3 regions of the Endozoicomonas sp. ONNA1 genome follow, and region 1 is predicted to be linked to each of the others. Evidence: predicted binding sites of a transcription regulator. Region 1 holds the regulator's gene; each other region holds the start of a gene.
The links. The regulator LexA, encoded in region 1, represses DNA repair genes until DNA is damaged. The targets are predictions, from matches to a motif close to TACTGTNTANNTANACAGTA.
Positions count from the first base shown of each region.

Region 2: the regulator LexA is predicted to act here: its motif matches at 3,995-4,014, upstream of KDK19_RS03730 (YebG family protein).
Region 3: the regulator LexA is predicted to act here: its motif matches at 3,679-3,698, upstream of ruvA (Holliday junction branch migration protein RuvA).

Region 1 is NZ_JAHHPN010000387.1:1,754-8,010, reverse strand. It holds gene KDK19_RS08995 (DUF6586 family protein) at 1-369, shown strand, start outside; gene KDK19_RS08990 (hypothetical protein) at 548-940, shown strand; gene KDK19_RS08985 (SulA-like leucine-rich domain-containing protein) at 968-1,462, opposite strand; gene lexA (transcriptional repressor LexA) at 1,541-2,143, opposite strand; gene KDK19_RS08975 (serpin family protein) at 2,420-4,774, opposite strand; gene KDK19_RS08970 (TetR/AcrR family transcriptional regulator) at 4,920-5,567, shown strand; gene KDK19_RS08965 (L,D-transpeptidase) at 5,634-6,116, shown strand; gene nagZ (beta-N-acetylhexosaminidase) at 6,156-6,257, shown strand, end outside.
Region 2 is NZ_JAHHPN010000158.1:8,195-14,451, forward strand. It holds gene lpxL (LpxL/LpxP family Kdo(2)-lipid IV(A) lauroyl/palmitoleoyl acyltransferase) at 1-286, shown strand, start outside; gene rapA (RNA polymerase-associated protein RapA) at 420-3,290, opposite strand; gene KDK19_RS03730 (YebG family protein) at 3,668-3,964, opposite strand; gene rluB (23S rRNA pseudouridine(2605) synthase RluB) at 4,111-5,022, opposite strand; gene scpB (SMC-Scp complex subunit ScpB) at 5,140-6,045, opposite strand; gene KDK19_RS03745 (ScpA family protein) at 6,045-6,257, opposite strand, start outside.
Region 3 is NZ_JAHHPN010000572.1:2,155-8,411, reverse strand. It holds gene aspS (aspartate--tRNA ligase) at 1-959, shown strand, start outside; gene KDK19_RS13200 (YebC/PmpR family DNA-binding transcriptional regulator) at 1,121-1,867, shown strand; gene KDK19_RS13195 (hypothetical protein) at 2,006-2,170, opposite strand; gene ruvC (crossover junction endodeoxyribonuclease RuvC) at 2,515-3,042, shown strand; gene KDK19_RS13185 (carboxymuconolactone decarboxylase family protein) at 3,039-3,584, opposite strand; gene ruvA (Holliday junction branch migration protein RuvA) at 3,721-4,332, shown strand; gene rarD (EamA family transporter RarD) at 4,372-5,271, opposite strand; gene ruvB (Holliday junction branch migration DNA helicase RuvB) at 5,478-6,257, shown strand, end outside.

The DNA of each region.
Region 1 (6,257 bases):
CGTCAGGCATATTTCTCCATGCTGGCAGAGATATTGTCTCCTTATGGTCATCAGTTAAGCCGTCTGATGTCTCTGGAAGAAGCTTACAACTTGGTAAGTGAGCAGGAAGGTGATGTTTCTGAACTCGAGCAGCTAAAACAATTAGAGTTGTCTGACAGCTGGCTGGCAGATTTACTCAAAGCTTATGGCGAAATTTCACTTTTAGACGATGATATACAATCATATTCTAATAAAATCAATACTGCCATGATTGCTTCGGACAGTGCTGGAAGTACAAGAGGTGTTAAAACACCGGAAAGTGCCAAAAGTATTCTTGCTTCCCTCAAGGAATTGGTGGGCCACTTCAGAAATTTCAATCTCGAATGGTGACTTAATCATTTACTGCTCATTCTGCGTTCAACCGTTGGGATCGCCATAGACTGGGGAGTATCTTGTGCCCAGGGAGGGATATAGGTACAAAGTCTTATATAAGCCGGGGTCAACACTCAATGAGCCAGGGGGGGGGGCTCTGTAGGTGCGATTCAGACAGGTTTGACAGAGGTACCCTATGACAAAGATCATGCTGTGCTGTTCTGCAGGTATGTCTACCAGTATGCTGGTTAATCATCCTTTCACATTACTCTGCATTGACCTGTTGCATCATGATGCACAATGCTGCATGATTTCCACCTCTTACTCGCTATTTATGGGACGAAATATGGCTGCATCGTTTTTGGAAATTGTGGAACTTCCAACAGGAGAGATTGTTTTGCGACGCAGTGATGAAGAGGGCGAGCCCCTGCTGACCATGAAATTTTCCGGGGAAGCCAAGGAGTATCTTGAAGGAGAGTATCTACAAGTGGCAAAGGTCATGTTTGACGCCGGAATGCGGGAAGTTGCTGAACTGACTCGTCCCCAATCCTCTGAAGAAGAGATTCCTGAGAACAGAGTGCTGCATTGACTCTATCTTCAAGGCAGTGACAGGTTTTCATGCAACCTGCCTGCTGCGAATAGCCAGTCCCTGACACTGTCCATTGCGGGCAGCGCTTTCAAGCTTGATTAGCCACCCTTTATCCAAGTGTCCCAGCCAACTAATGACGGTGTGGCTGGTTCCGGATGCCAGTGCTTTCCGGGTGAGTTCCAGTGTCTGGTGATCATCGTTAGCGCTAAAAATTTGCACCTTGTCATGGTTCAGGTTGCAATTCTTTAACCATTGCAAGGTTCTGGTATCCGATTTGTCTGCCAGAATCAGAGTCAACCAGCGTTCACTGTCACTGGAAAGCTGACTGAGCATTGGTGTCAGGAGTTGTTCGGCCTGCCAGGGTTGTCCTGACAGAATGAGCTCATTAATACTGGGACTGGGAGAGCTTTTATTTTTCTCTGGTAACGTTTTTTTCAGGCTGGAGCGGTTTATGCGAACTGTGTTGCTCTGAAAGCCTGATGTTGAAAAATTGTGCCTTTCACTGCTTGTTCGGTACAGCATGAATCCTTCCTCCTGGCATGGTCCGGTCGCTTTTCGGTGTTCTCACTCAAGTGTACAGGTGCTCATACAACATCCGTTTCAGGACTGATTTCTGATCACCCCGACGCTTAAACCTTCGACCGCGAAAATATCATGAGTGAGATCGACGACAATGGTTTCGAACTCGTCGTTTTCCGGATGGAGTAATACCTTGTTTTTCTGTTTCTCGAATCGTTTAACGGTGACTTCGTCTTCTATCCTGGCGACGACAACCTGACCGTTTCGAACCTCTGTAGTCTTGTGAACGGCCAGCAGGTCACCATCAAGAATCCCGATGTTTTTCATGCTCATCCCTTTGACTCTTAACAAGAAGTCAGCGGCTGGGGTGAAGAAGCCGGGGTTGAGCATCAGGTGGTCTTCGATATGTTCCTGGGCGAGGATCGGGTTACCGGCAGCCACCTGTCCAATGATCGGAAGGCCTTCAGGCTGGCTGTCTGGAATTCGGATACCTCGTGAAGCACCGGGGGTAATTTCGATGGCGCCTTTACGGGCCAGTGCCCTGAGATGTTCTTCTGCCGCATTGGGTGAACGAAAACCGAAGGTCTTGGCGATTTCTGCCCTGGTGGGTGGGAAACCTGTCTCTTCGATATGAGACTTGATCAGGTCCAGTATTTCGGATTGCCGTTTAGTCAGTTTGATCATGGTCACTCAATCTGTTTTTTTATACAGTATCTGTGATTATATACAGTAATATTGCTCTGGCAAGTCATTATGTTAGGTCGGGCCGCGCAGGTCGGGCCGCGCAGGTCGGGCCGCGATGATGAGCAGCAATTGAACTAAGGGCCGTCAATGATGCATGTGGCAAGCTTTACCTTCCTACTGGTGAATGGTTGACCGATATTCGCAAACTGATTCTGTGAGGCTTTTGTTAAAAAAAATCCGGAGGTGATTAATCTCCGGATTTAGCATTGTATTGATTCATGGTTGATTAAAAGTTAACTTCTCACGCAGCGCGTCCCAGGCTTGAAAAGAAACCTCTAATTGAAAAGGAGAATCACGACCAAAAATCCTGACAAATTTAAAATGTTTGTCTCCAATTGATTTTAATATTCTTTCTCTAAGCTTTTTAGCCTCTTCCAAAGAAGACATCGTGAGTGTTAGCTGTATATGATCTGATTTAGTATTCTGAATATCAAACTCCCCATTCGGATTATAGTTCTGTTGTATTAAAGTACTTACACTCCCCATTGGAGTTTGATCGGTTACTTCTTTTTTAGATGTGAATTGATCATCAGACGTATAAACTTTGCTATCAGAACTGTCATCTTCACTATCAGACATATCATAATCGTTAAAAGTTACCAGATTATCGGAGCTCGGTTTTTCAGCAGGGGTAATTGTAGGATCATCTTTGTTGTCAGAAATATAAAAATCGGTAGATTTAGAAGTTATTTTATCAATCATTTGATTCCATTCTCTTTTTGAAACATATACTTCAATAGAAAAAAAGCTTTTGTTAACCCGAATTAAATTCTCATTTTTTTCACCAATTGATTCTAATACACTTTCTTTAAACTTTTTAGCACTATCCAAAGAAGAAAAACTGACTGTTAAATTAGTATTGTTTGCATCAGCACTTTGAATATCTAAATACCCATTTGGATTATAAAATTTATTTATATAAGTGCTCACATCAACAGTTTCAAAAGTTCTAAAAGACAGATCTTTTATTAGAGATAAGTTTTTTTGTACTTCTTCCTGTTTATTTAAGAACGGGTTATTAGAACTATCATCATCGCTATCAGATATATCATCATCGCTATCAAATAGATCATCTTCGCTATCATACATATCAAAAGGGTTGGAACTTGCCAGTTTTTTAGAATTAGAACTCTGTTTTCCAGCGGTGCTGATTACAGGATCACCATCAAACTCCAAAAAGCTGCCATCCTTTATGACCAGCTCAATTAACCGATTACCTTCTTTGTCTACAATGGCAATGTAGCCAGGGCAGTCAAAATCAAAATGAGAAGTTCCAGATACGCACCTTGTTAAAATTTTTGCAACAGTCGCCATCTTACCGCTAGCACCTTCTTCATCAACAGATAATACGATCTTCTGAAGCACCTCCAGATCCTGATCTGCCGGTAGGCCTAGTCTTGTCAGATCTCCTGCTACTATGTCGGTTCCTAATGCCTCACACATTTTCTCGAGTAACTGAGTGTCGCAACTGTCTTCTACTTTTATTTTGGGTAGCGATAGCTGATATTTCGCTTCTTTATAATTTAATTGTTTAGTCAGCTCATTAATCGTTTCAGAATCAAGATTGTTAATCGCTGTGGCACTTTCTTTACGCGGTTTTATTGCGACCAGTTTAAGATCTTCTCCATTCAAAGATTTGAATTCCTTGGCGATGGCAGCAAATTTGCTGTTAGAAGCACATTGAACCGTTTCAGTTTTAACCATCATTTTTACGTTGTTAATACGAGTTCCATCTGCGCATAGAAAGCTTTGAGGAGCGGTTTTATCTGGAGAAAAACTATCCTCCCAGACACCCCGGAATTCCATTACATTACCTATTGTCGCTGTAACTTCATTCATGTCATCAAACAAATTTTTAATTTTTCCTTTGGTTTTCTCCTTGACAAAATCTTCTGTGACTTCAGCAACGTTCCATTGATTACTTTCCAGCTTTTGGGTTTGATAACATTCAGAGAGTATTTTTTCTAATTGCTCATCCCTGACATGAAAAGCAGAAGCGATAAAGTTAGCGCAAGAGATTAACTGTTCAGGATGGCCTCCGTAAGGGTTGTCTTTGCTGAATTTACCGAGTTCTTTATGGATTTCAGTTTCCAGCTCTTCAGTCAAGGTTCCTTTGGGGATTCCCAAAATTGATTCCTTTTTGGCATTGTCATCTATGCACGCCAGAAGCATGCCCAAAACCGGAGTCAGGCTGGTAGGAGACGCTACCGTGCTTTTTTTGCCCTCACTGTTCAGAATCCCGAATGAGATTTTATCAATGAGTTTTTTAGCAATATCAGAAGCCTGTAGTGTGGTCCCGGTATGTGTGTCTTGCAGATTAAATGGCTGCGAAGACATTGATATTGATTTGATTGAGTGTCCAATAGGTGTCATAGTCATTTCTCCATTACTTGATAATAATTGATTAGCGTGAATAAACTCACTGCTTCCATGCTTTGTGCTTCCCTGTTTTGCAGCAAGAGCATTGTTTGTAGATTGCCGTAAATTATGGGTTGCCTGATTACTATTAGTTAAGTGTTTGTCCTCGATAAAATCACTAACCGATAAGTTAGTGATGGCAACAATTTGCACCCTGTAATAGTGTTGAGCAATGCTCCGTACCACTGACTCGTTGGGTTAACTCGATGAGGCTTTGCTACTAGTGGCCTTGACAGCTGAGGGTAAGAAACGTAGGTTCTAAACAGTCGTTTATTAATCTTATAAAATTCCCCGGATCATGGCACAACCTTCAACCGTAGAGAGAATTCTGGATTCAGCCGAGCTGCTCTTCGCCGAACATGGCTTCGCAGAAACCTCCTTAAGAACCATTACAAGACAGGCAGGGGTTAACCTGGCTGCAGTGAACTATCACTTTGGCTCTAAAAAAGCATTGATACAGGCAGTATTTGCCCGTTTTCTGGCTCCCTTTATGGAGGGGCTGAATACCACTCTGGATCAGTGGTCAGATCACAGTGAACAACCTGATCTTGAAGCTGTGCTTCAGATACTGGTTGACCATATTCTTGCTGTGAAACCCAGAAGGCCGGATGACATCTCTATTTTCATGAAACTCATGGGGCTGGCATTCACCCAGAACCAGGGGCACTTGAAACGTTATCTGACCGAAACCTATGGAACTGTCTTCAGTCGATACTTTGAGTTACTGTTCAGGGCCTGTCCTGACCTTCCGATTGCCGATAAATTCTGGCGTACCTACTTTAGTCTCGGTTCTGCTGTCTTCTCTGTATCCGGTGCTGATGCGCTCCTGTCCATCGCCAAGAGAGACTACGACATTGATGACAATCTTGAGAATATCATGAGAAGAATGGTGCCGTTTATGGCAGCCGGTCTGCGTGCTCATGCCACCCATGATAGTGGCCGATAATGTTTATTCTGCATGCAGGCTCTTAAGCCTGAGGCGCTGCGAAGCCAATCAATACGAGATTCAGCTGTGCATATTAATGTTCGAATTGCCTCACAGACTCTGGAGTTGATGCAGGAGGGGGTAGAAACGATCTGTTACTCTGTCTCTACTGCCAGTAAGGGGACAGGTCAGCAGGAAGGTAGCTGGCAGACTCCCCTTGGTCATCATATTATTCGAGCTAAAATAGGTGACGGCCTTCCTCTCAATGCAGTGTTTGTAGGAAGGCGATACACGGGTGAGATTTATTCTCCGGAACTACAACAACAATACTCTGAACGTCGGGACTGGATCTTAAGCCGCATTCTCTGGCTAAGTGGCCTGGAACCCGGTTACAACCGTTTGGGAAATGTCGATACTATGCGACGATATATCTATATCCATGGAGCGCCTGATTCCGCTGTGATGGGGGAGCCGGGTTCAAGAGGCTGCGTTAGGATGCATGGTCATGACATGATTGATTTATTTGACCGGGTTGTTCCGGGAACTACCATTGATATTCTGCCAGAGTAGTCTTATCGCATGCAGTCAGGTCAGGAGAACAGGAAAAGTATGAATACGCATGGTCAAAACGATGCGAAAAATAATGGTGTTCTGATCATTGATCTTGAAGGTCAGACACTCCAACCCGAAGAGCGGGAATTGCTCCTGCAT
Region 2 (6,257 bases), on a different contig from region 1:
TTTTGGTATGCAGGCGGCATCAGTGACTGGCACTTCAAGAATGACCAAAATGGGTAAGGCCAGGGTCGTGCCTATGGTGGTCACCCGAAAACCGGGTTCCCGGGGCTATGTCCTTGAGGTGTTCGAGGCCTGGAAGGACTTTCCCCGGGGCGATGATCTGCAGGATGCGATCCGGGTCAATCAATTTGTAGAAGAGCAGGTCAGGAAAAAACCGGATCAGTATATGTGGCTGCATCGCCGATTTAAGACCCGGCCTGAAGGTGAGGTGGGTTTTTATCAAAAGTAGTTGCCACGATCTGATGAAATAACTGAGTACCAATGTTGCCTCTGTGATTCAATTGTTTTGGAAGTAGATATATACCTAAAAAGAAATGCAGCTGGATAGCTGCATTTCTTCATGGGTGGGTCAGAACAGATTGTTAACCCGCAATCATCAACCGCAAACCATCCAGCCTGAGCATCGCTTTCTGAAGGCATTGATGACCCATTGCGGCACGCAGTTTGAGGTGTTCGATCTCTTCATCACGCACGTTCGGGTTCACTGCTTTCAGGGCAGCCAGTCGCTTGATCTCTTCCGTAACATGGCTTAGCAGGTTTTTGCAGGCTTCAGTCACAATGGGATTAACCTGTTCCTTCGCTGCTTGCTCTGCTTTGGCCAACATGGTCAGAATCGGTTCCCGTTGCGCTTTCACCAGTTTTTTTGCCATCCCTTTCTTAATGGGCTGAAGCTGGGCATTGAGGGTATCGAAGGCAACTTTTTCTGATAGGTTGTTCATGCCAGGGTCGATCAGGCAGCGAATCGGTGTCGCGGGCAGGTATCGATCCAGTTGCAGTTTTTTCTCTCCCGTAGCACCGACGACATAGATCGCTTCCAGCAACATTGTGCCGGGTTTCAGCGCTTTGTTTTTCAGCAGAGCGACCGAAGTGTTGCCCATCTCACTGGTGAGCAGCATGTCCATGCTTTCACGAACCATGGGGTGCTCCCAGGTGAGAAAATGCATATCTTCCCGGGAAAGGGCCAACTCCCGATCAAAGGTGACGGTAATGCCGTCAGCCGGAAGACCTGGGAAGGATGTCACCATATGGCTGCCAGGACGTACAACGAGGCAATGCTTGGAATGATCTTCTGAATCGACGCCAAATCCTTCAAACAGCTTTTCCATATAGCGCTTGAGCTGTCTGGGTTCTTCCTGTGCTTCGATGTCGTTTATCAGGTCTTCACTGGAAAGAGTGCCACGGGAGTTGATTTCCAGCAGGCGATCCCGACCATTGTGGAGGTACTCATTCATTTTTGCATTGAGCTTGGCGGTTTCCTCTATCAAAGGCTGAATATCAGCCAGTGTCGTTTTTTTCTCCGGAATCAGTGTTTCAGTGAACGCTTCACCTAACTGCTCAAAGACCATGCTGCCAGACGGGCAGGTATCAGCGAATGCGTTCAGGCCCTGGTCATACCAGTGGAAGATTAATTCCTGTCCAGTGCCTTCTATGTAAGGAACATGAATTTTGATGGTCTCGGTCTGGCCAATTCGATCGAGTCGTCCGATACGCTGTTCCAGCAGATCCGGGTGAGCGGGCAAATCGAAGAGCACCAGGTGGTGGGCAAACTGGAAGTTTCGACCTTCACTGCCAATTTCGGAGCAGACCAGAACCTGGGCGCCGTATTCTTCATCAGCAAACCACGCAGCTGCACGATCTCGTTCCACGATCGTCATGTTCTCATGGAACACTGCCGTGGGTATGCCTGACAGAATTCTGAGGGCGTCCTCGAGGTCCAGAGCGGTATTGGCGTTGGCACAGATCACCAGCACTTTCTGCTTTTTGAGCAGTTTTAGCAGGTTAATCAGCCAGTCTATGCGTGGGTCGACTTTCCACCAGGGGTCCATGTCGTTAACACGGATATGGGACTGGTAAGCCAGTTCAGGATAGAGCGAACCGCGGACTTCAGTTTCTTCTTCCTGGGCAATCTGATAAAGCTCAGGCAGTTTCTGGGCGTAGCCCTGTACGACACGACCGGGGAATCCACCTACGGCTGCACGGGTATTTCTGAACAACACCCGGCCAGTACCATGGCGGTCCAGCAGAGTTTTTAGCAGTTGTTCACGAGCTGCTTCTTTTTGCTCATCAGAGCCATCATTGATCAGGTCGATCAGTGGTTGGCAGTCCTGGCCGAGGAAACCGGCCAAATGCTGACAGGCGGCTTCCGGCAGATGGTCATTTTCCAGCAGCTCCTGTACCGCTTCGGCCACAGGCTCATAGCTCTTCTCCTCTTTCTGGTAGGTCTCCAGATCATGGAAACGATCCGGGTCCAGTAGGCGGAGTCTGGCAAAATGACTTTCGGGGCCCATCTGTTCAGGCGTGGCTGTCAATAGCAGCAGTCCGGGAATCTGTGACGACAAGGTTTCTACAACCTGATATTCACGGCTGGGGTCTTCTTCTGACCAGACCAGATGATGAGCCTCATCGACGATCAGCAGATCCCAGTCAGCTTCCAGGACCTGTTGGAAACGATTTTCGTACTGGCTCAGGAAGTCCAGGCTGCAGAGAATCAGCTGTTCGGTGTTGAACGGGTTTTCATCTTCAATCGCACGGCAACGCTCTTCATCAAACAGGCCGAAGTGCAGGTTAAAACGACGCAGCATTTCGACCAGCCATTGATGTTGAAGTGTTTCCGGAACCAGAATCAGGACCCGGCTGGCACGTTCTGTGATCAGTTGCTGATGAAGGATAAGACCGGCTTCAATGGTTTTACCCATGCCAACTTCGTCAGCCAGCATCACTCTTGGCGCATGGCGTCCGGAAACCTCACGGGCTATGTGCAGCTGATGGGGGATGAGGCTGGTACGGGCACCGAGAAGCCCTCTTACTGGAGCGCTCAACAGGCGACAATTGTTCAACAATGTCTTGTAACGCAGAGAAAAATTGCTGTTTTGGTCGATTTGACCTGCCAGCATTCTGTCCTGCGGTTTGTTGAAGTGAATAAAGTTGCCCAGCTCCGATTCGGGAAGCTCTCCGGGCTTGCCGTTGGGAAGAAGACCCTTATAGTGCAGCAGACCATTCTCTTCGATGACTTCTGTCACCGTCATGGTCCAGCCCTCGTGACTCTCTATCTTGTCACCAGGATTAAATTGTACCCTTGATAGCGGGCAGTTATTAATGGAGTACAGCCGGGTTTCACCGGTGGTGGTGAACAATAGGGTAACCATGCGACTATCGAAAGTCAGAACGGTACCTAATCCTTGTTCAGTTTCGGTGTCACTGATCCAGCGCTGTCCAGGAACGAAGCTCGTCATGTCGTGACTACATACCTTGCCAGACAAAAAGGCCGCTATATTAGCGGAATTCGCTGTATTAGCAACCAGTACAAGTGCTACTTGGCGGGCTGCTTCACTAGTGTCTCGGTCTGATAATGGGAAAAATGACCGCTAGAACCACTATCTTTGGTAAAAAAAAGGGTTTCTCAATCAGGAATGAAAGAAAGATTTTTTTTCATACAAAGCTATTTTTAGCTGAATCTGAAGCTGATCAGAGGGACGGTTAATGCCCATGACGCTTTGTTTTTGATTCGTTTCTGAATAGAAGATGAAATGAAAAAGGATTGAAACGAAAAAGGTGCTGACGGCAGAGCGAATCAGGGCATTCCGCTCTGGCAATCGGAAAATGCGCTGGATCAGGCCGCGGCCTCATCCTCGTCCTTATCCTTTGTGTCGTTGTCTTGCTCAGAAGTCTGGCCAATCTCAAGCACCAGGTCCGGTTTGCCTTTAAAGGCTTTGGCAAAGGCTTCCTTGTTTTTAGCGAACATCAGGCCGATCTCTTCAGCCAGGTCTTCATCGATTTCAAAGCGGTCTTCCAGCAGGCTGGTGATATTGGCGGCCAGCTCCAACATACGATCGTATTCTTCAGCGGCTTTCTTGTCTGTAAACATGCTTCCGTCCCGGTCAACTCGCCACATGGGGGTAATAGACATGGCCCTCTCCTGTCAGGCTTGGTTTAAAGTTACTGTATATAAATACAGTCATTCTGTCCAGTGGAACCCCTGAAGGTTAGCATGGAAACTCAAAGCATTTTCAGGAATTGGCAAGAGCTCCGGGTCATGGTTGGAGCTCAACAGCATTAACGATGTCTGTTCTTTTTGAAAACGCCGGGCTTTTTGTGAGGCGAGGGACGCTTCTTGTTGATAGCGGGGTTGCCACGGGAGCCCCTGGTTTTCAGGCCTGTTTTGGTGTGTCGTGGATCGGCTCTGCGTGTCACTGCGTTGGGCGCGGGTGGCAGTTGAACGGCAGCGGCCAGATCGTCGATGTCCGCTTTTTCTACTTCTTCCCACTGGCCCATGCGCAGGTGGTCAGGAATGATGACATTGGCAAAACGTACACGCTTCAGACGGCTGACAGTCAAATCCTGGGATTCCCAGAGTCTGCGCACTTCGCGATTACGGCCCTCCAACAGGCAAACATGGAACCAGCGGTTGATGCCCGAACCGCCTGAGTCAACAATATCGGTGAAGCGGGCAGGGCCATCTTCCAGCTCTACGCCATCGAACAGGTTCTTTACTTTCTGCTCTGTCGCATTACCCATGACTCGAACAGCGTATTCACGTTCAACCTGGTAAGAAGGATGCATGAGACGACTGGCCAGCTCACCATCTGTGGTGAACAACATCAGTCCGGAGGTGTTGATATCCAGACGGCCAATGGCAATCCAGCGCTCTCCCTGAAGTTTGGGCAGTTTGTCAAAAACAGTGGGGCGGCCTTCCGGGTCGTGGCGGCTACAAATCTCGCCTTCAGGCTTATTGTAGGCAATGACGCGGCGGATTCCGGACGCATAGGTTTCCAGTTTGACCGGGCGACCGTCGACAGCAATCTTGTCTTCAGCATTGGCACGATCGCCGAGGCTGGCCTGTTCACCATTTACGGAGATTCGACCTTCGCTGATCCAGCGTTCCATCTCACGGCGCGAGCCCAGGCCGGCGCCCGCCAGGATTTTTTGCAGTTTTTCACCCTGGGGAGGAGTGGTTTCAGTTGTCATGGTATTTATGGCTATGCCGCTCTGTTTTTCTATCAAAGGGGCCAGAGTATAGCGACTTAATATAGGTTAAGACAGCGTGGATTTCCGCTGCTGTTATGCTGAGTGATCAGACATGGTTCAGGGGTCAGTTCTTTCGTTTGATATTTCCCCGGATATTTCTGCTTCAGGAGCGGGCTCTTCCTCAATGGGCATATCGGTCGTCTGATATCGAGTTTCATCGCCTTCAGTGGGAAGTTCTGTCAGTTTCTCTGATGTCTGAATGTCCTGTTCAACTAACTGCTCTTCTTGCTCTAGTGCTTCGGCTTTCTTTTTACGGATCAGGTCATCAAAGTTGTCTGGCAGATCGGCTTCCAATTCATCCAGTTCGGCAAATAGCTCATCAGAGGATTGACCTTCAATCTCAATGGCCTCCTGATCTTCTGCGTCCTCTGTCGTTGGCTCCCTCTGATCGTTGGCTTCAGCCAGCTCCCGGGCAGCTTCCTCCAGATTACGAATCTCGGATAGGGGGGGCAGTTCATTGAGGTTTTCCAGATTAAAATAATCCAGAAACTGACGAGTTGTGGCAAACATGGCCGGGCGACCCGGCACATCCCGGTGACCCACCACACGTACCCATTCACGATCCTGAAGGGTTCGTATGATGTTACTGCTGACGGCTACCCCCCGGATGTCTTCAATTTCCCCCCGGGTGATTGGCTGACGATAGGCGATGAGTGCCAGAGTTTCCAGCAGTGCCCGTGTGTAGCGCTGTGGTTTTTCTTCCCAGAGTCTGCCAACCCAGGTGGATAGTTCCTGTCTGACCTGGAAGCGGTAACCCGATGCCACCTTTTTGAGTTCAAAGCCCCGTCCCTCACAGGCTTCAGAGATGGACACCAGAGCTTCGCGGATCTGGTTGCCATCCGGACGCTCTTCCTCGGGGTAAAGGTCTTCGGGGAACAGGGCGGCCAGCTTTTCTTCAGTCAGGGGTTTCTGGCTGGCCAGCAGGGCTCCTTCCAGGATGCGTTGCAGCTGTTCTGCTTCCATTAGTCAATCCGGGCCTTAACGTGAATGGGACCAAAAGGTTCATTCTGTATCAATTCGATCAGGGATTCCTTGATCAGTTCCATCACCGCCATAAAGGTAACGACGACACCGAGTTTGCCTTCCTCCAGCCGGAACAGGGCAACAAAGGGGGTGAAGCGTTCAGATGTCAGCATGGACAGGACCTCACTCATACGCTCACGGGTGGACAGAGC
Region 3 (6,257 bases), on a different contig from region 1:
CACAGGCCATGAACCTGTATGGTTCTGACAAGCCGGACCTGCGTATCCCGCTGGAGCTGGTGGATGTGGCTGATCTGATGGCCGGAGTTGAATTCAAGGTCTTCAAAGGACCGGCTGAAGATCCCAAAGGGCGTGTAGCTGCTCTGAAAGTTCCCGGTGGTGCTGAACTGTCCCGTAAGCAGATCGACGACTACACTCGGTTTGTCAGCATTTACGGTGCCAAAGGTCTGGCCTGGATCAAGGTTAACGAAATTGAAAGTGGCGCCAATGGCCTGCAATCTCCGATCATCAAGTTCCTGGGCGACGATGTCACCATGAAGATCATGGAGCGACTGGATGCCAGGAATGGCGATATCGTCTTCTTTGGTGCTGATAAAGAGAAGGTGGTTAACGAAGCCTTGGGCGCGTTGCGCTGCAAGATCGCTGCTGACCTGAATTTGTACACGAAAGAATGGGCGCCACTGTGGATTGTCGACTTCCCGATGTTTGAAGAAGCAGACGACGGTGGTTTGACTGCACTGCACCATCCTTTCACAGCCCCAACGACTTCACCTGAAGAGTTGGAAGCTAATCCTGCGGAAGCTTTGTCCCGTGCTTATGACATGGTTATCAACGGTTACGAAGTGGGTGGTGGCTCTGTTCGTATTCACAATCAGGAAATGCAGCAGACGGTATTCCGCATCCTGAAGATTGAGGAACAAGAGCAACAGGAGAAGTTTGGCTTCCTGCTGGACGCTCTGAAATACGGTGCGCCTCCCCACGGTGGTCTGGCGTTTGGTCTGGACCGTCTGGTTATGCTTTTGTGTGGTACCGATAACATTCGTGACGTTATTGCCTTCCCGAAAACTCAGTCTGCAGCGTGTCTGCTGACTCAGGCTCCGGGTGAAGTGGATGCTGGCCAGCTGCGCGACCTGAACATCCGTATTCGTCGCGATCCGGCGTCTGCAACCAGTCACTGATCAATCCATAAAGCGTCTGCGACACACAAAGCGTCTGCGACACACAAAGCGTCTGCGACACACAAAGCGTCTGCGACACATAAAGCGTCTGCGACCATTTCATAAATTGTTTAAGGCCGGTTTTTACCGGCCTGTTCAAGAAAAGATAAAGGGTATTTTCTATGGCAGGTCATAGTAAATGGGCCAATATCAAGCACCGTAAGGCGGCACAGGACGCCAAGCGTGGCAAAATCTTCACCAAGATCATTCGTGAGCTGGTGGTAGCAGCCAAGCAGGGCGGTGGTAATATCGAGGACAACCCCAAGCTGCGTCAGGTGGTTGACAAGGCTCTGGGGGCCAATATGACCCGTGACACCATCAACCGGGCCATTGCTCGTGGTGCCGGTGGTGATGACGATTCCAATATGGAAGAAGTCATCTACGAAGGTTACGGTGCTGGCGGTATCGCAGTTCTGGTGGAATGCCTGACAGACAACCGTAATCGTACCGTTGCAGAAGTACGTCACGCATTCTCCAAGCACGGTGGCAATCTTGGCACTGACGGGTCTGTTGCTTATCTGTTTGAGCGCAAGGGGCAGATCTTTTTCGAACCGGGCCTGGATGAAGACACTGTCATGGAAGCCGCTCTTGAAGCTGGCGCTGAAGACGTTGTGACTAACGACGATGGTTCCATTGAAGTAGTCACTGATTGGACTGAGTTCATGGCAGTAAAAGAAGCCATAGAGGTTGCAGGTCTGACGCCAGCAGGTGGCGAAGTAGCGATGATCGCTTCCACCCAGACGGAACTGGACAAAGACGGTGCAGAAAAAATCATGAAGCTGGTGGATCGTCTGGAAGATCTGGACGACGTGCAAAACGTTTACACCAATGCTGATATTCCTGCTGAAGTGATGGAGCAGCTGGGTTAAGTTATCCCTTCCTTGTGAATAGCCTCGACAGCGAAAGTATCGGGGCTTTTTTTGCTTTTACTTTTCTTGCTCTTATAAAAAATTGTCGGGCTCCCGCTTCTATATAAAAATTTTGCTGTTGCGGTGTTGCGAGTGAGGTCAAATACCGTGCAACTTGATCACAATGGTTTCATGCTTTAGTTCTGGAAATACCTGCCCGGCAGACACATGAGTGAATGCCCAGACGTTGAACCCTATCAGTAGCATAAACAATACGACAATGATGCCAGTGATAATCAATAATGTTTTTAGTAGATCGGGCATTGATTGTTTCCGGATCTTCTTGTGGAGTAAAACCGTCTTGAGCAAGGGCAATGATCCTGCCAGGGTTTCACGATGAGAGCATTGCCAGAGAAATACTAAGCTGCTTCTATCGTTACTCACAGGCAAGTTTGGTAATTCAGTGTTCTTGAATTGTAAGTTTCTGATACCCAGTGGGATCACTGGTATATTGTATGAATGTACAGTATCCTTTTGACGTAATCATGATGACAGAATTCCTGTCTGTCAGATGTTTTTGGCAGGAGCTGCCGAAGTCAGTGACTCTTGGGATATATCAAACAGCTGTCATGGAAAATCGCGATATCCGACTTGAGAATACATTCTGAATGGCCATCCTAATGGGGATAGATCCGGGATCAAGAATTACCGGCTATGGATTAATTGAAGAAGTAGGTAATAAAACACATTATGTGGCTTCCGGGTGTATTCGCATCCGGGAAGCGCCTTTGCCTGAGCGATTGCAGCAGATCTATGAAGGTATCAGTACTCTGATTGAACGTTACACCCCACAGTCAGTGGGTGTCGAACAGGTGTTCATGTCCAGGAATGCCGATTCGGCACTGAAGCTGGGGCAGGCCAGGGCGGCGGCTATTGTGGCTGTGGTCAATCATAATCTTGAGGTGTCGGAGTATTCTGCCCGGCAGGTCAAGCAGGCGGTGGTTGGCAAAGGTTCTGCGGATAAGTACCAGGTAAAGCACATGGTGAAGTCTATCCTTGACTTGAATGATACTCCTCAGGCTGATGCCGCAGACGCCCTGGCAGTTGCTCTTTGTCATGCTCATACCCGCTCCAGTCTGGTCAGAATGGCAGGTGCTACAGGTACCCGACGTCGTCGTCTCACGGGGCAGGCTTAGTTTGGGTGGACGCAAAGGTGAAAGGAAGCGATGCAAAACACCAGGTCTACAATCTGTTGCGGCGTATAGATTTTCTTCAATGCTTTCCAGTTTTCTATACCTATGATCTGTTCTTTGTAGAGTTCTTCAGTGGTTTTCAGTAACAGGCGCTGGCGGTTGTCCCAGCCCGGTGCCAGGAGACCGCGAGCAACCATTTGTACATCACTGGCTTTCAGACCGGTGTCCAGAGCACATTGAGCAATGTCCGGGATCAGGTGTCTGGTATTACAGAGGTAGGCACTTCGAAGAGCAACCAGAGCCCGATCTCTCATAGGAAGGCTGGTATAGCCCTGTATATAGCCGGTGAAACTGCGAACAGGCTTATCGAGCTTAGGTGAATTTGCTATTCGCTCCGGAGGGGCCTCCACCAACAGAGATTTCTGTGACTGGATGAAAGGGATAGGAATAGCCCCGCCGGTCACAGCGGGATGGTATTCACTGGCCAGACCAGCCTTAGGAAGGATTTGCCAGAGTACTCCCAAAAATGTGCGAAGTCTCCTCATGAGGCCGCTCCTTCAGGCTGTTGGATTGATGTCTCTCAGTGATTAGAGAAGAGCAATCCTCAGGAGTTCATGGTTCTCAGCGTATTGTTAGGTGTTCTGACTACATGGTCAGAAAATAAAAAATTTGGGAAACGACATGATTGGAAGAATTCGGGGTCTTCTGGCTGACAAACAGCCTCCTCATTTGCTGATCGAAGCCTATGGTATCGGGTATGAACTGGAAGCTCCGATGTCGGTTTTTTATAAATTGCCGGAAGTGGGTCAAGAAGTCGTTTTGTACACCCACTTTGTCGTGCGTGAAGATGCTCAGCTTCTCTACGGCTTCAGCAGTCGTGATGAACGGGAATTGTTCAGAACCCTGATTAAGGTCAATGGAGTAGGTCCCAAGCTTGGACTGACCCTTTTGTCAGGTATTGAAGCTGATGCATTGGTACGCTGTGTAAAGGAGGGAGACAGTGCCACACTGGTCAAGCTGCCGGGTGTGGGTAAGAAAACAGCCGAGCGGCTGATTATTGAAATGAAAGATAAGCTGGATCGTTGGCAGTCAGCGCCCCTGTTGGAAGAAAAGCCTTTGATTGTTGGTGGGGAAATGGCTGCCGCAGCACAAGATATTGAACAGGAAGCCGTCAGTGCATTGGTGGCTCTGGGTTACAAGCCTCAGGAAGCCAGCAAAATCATTGGCAGATTGTTCAAGGACGGTATGACCAGTGAAGAGCTGATTCGTCAGGCTCTGAAAAGTATGATCTGATGCTTCCTCACATTATCTGGAAGGAGAGACACGGGAGTCTCACCTGTTTGTCTGGTTGACAGTTTTCCGGATGAGCTTGCTGACCGAGTCAACGCAAATGATTGCAGCAGCCAGCCAGATAAAGCTATAGCTTAACCACTGCTGTGCGTTGAAGCCTTCTCCCAGGACAGTCACAGCTACGACGAAGATCAAAGCAGGCTCCAGGTAGCACAACAGACCAAACGAGCTGACAGACAAGTGTCTTGAGGCGTTGATGTAACAGATCAGTGACAGGCTGCAGAGCAGTCCCAGACCTGGCAGCAGATACCACAGAGTGGCGGACTGGGTCAGGTGTTGCATAAAGCTGTGATCGCTCATCAGTATGAAAATACTGGCTGGAAGGAACAGCAGGTGCTCAAACAGCAGAGCGGGCAGGGTGTCGACCTTTAATGGCTTGCGAATGATGAAATATACCGGATAAAGACCGGCCACTGCCAGGCTGACCCAGGGTAAAGAGCCCTGTTGCCAAATCATGGCAAGCACACCCAGTGAGGCGAACCCCATGGCAAAGTATTGAGTCTTGTTGAGTCGCTCGCCAAATACCAGTTTGCCGGTTAATGCCAGAGTCAGTGGCAGCAAGAAATAGCCAAGGGACAGATCTCGGGTTTTGTCATTCACAGGGCCCCAAACAAACAGCCACCACTGAAAGCCTACTATTAATCCGCCAAGAGATAGCATCAGGACAGTTTTACGGCAAAGAAAAATAGCCCTGAAGCCCTGCAGCCGATCCATATGATTACAGACCACTGTCAGACAGGCGGCACTGAAAACAATCCGGCTCCAGAACAGGGTATTTCCGGACAGTTCAATAAATTGTACATAGACGGGCACAAGCCCGAACATCATGGAGGCCAGAACCGAGTTAGTCAGGCCTTTTCCTGAAACAAAATGTGTATTCATCCTGAGTACTTCCTTTAATCAGAATTGAAAAACAGGGTGCTTGGGAGTCCATTGACCTTTAGCTGAAAAGGCATCGCACCCACCGGTATCTCAATGCCACGGCTGCAGCTTGGACGATTAAAAATAGCGTTTTGTTCCCAATGCTGCATTATTTTTTTAACAGACCGGAGATGGTACGCTGAGAGTACTGGTAAATGAGTTAGAAAATGATTGAAGCAGATCGATTGATATCCTCCTCGGAAAGCCCTTTGGAAGAGGTGATGGATCGGGCTATTCGCCCGGTAAAACTGGCTGATTATGTAGGGCAGCCAAAAGTCAGGGAGCAGATGGAGATTTTTATCCAGGCTGCAAGGCTTCGTAATGACGCCCTTGATCATACCCTCATATTTGGTCCTCCGGGGCTGGGTAAAACCACGCTTTCCCACATACTGGCCAATGAGATGGGTAGCAACATTCGAACTACATCTGGCCCGGTGCTGGAAAAAGCAGGTGATCTGGCGGCACTGCTGACCAATCTTGAGCCCAATGACATTCTGTTTATTGATGAGATTCACCGCCTCAGTCCGGTGGTGGAAGAAGTGCTGTATCCGGCGATGGAAGATTATCAGCTGGACATCATGATTGGTGAAGGCCCGGCGGCACGTTCTATTAAGTTGGATCTGCCTCCCTTTACCTTAATTGGAGCCACCACCAGGGCGGGCCTGCTGACATCACCACTCCGGGATCGTTTTGGTATTGTACAGAGGTTGGAGTTTTACAATATTGAGGATCTGACTCATATCGTGGAACGTTCTGCCGGAATTCTGGGGGTGGGTATTGATAAGGAAGGTGCGCAAGAGATAGCCCGGCGCTCCAGGGGAACGCCCAGAATCGCCAATCGATTACTAAGACGGGTGCGGGATTTTGCTGAAGTTAAGGGCAATGGTGTGATCCACAAGGAGACAGCCGATGCAGCACTGAATATGCTGGATGTCGATGCCAGCGGT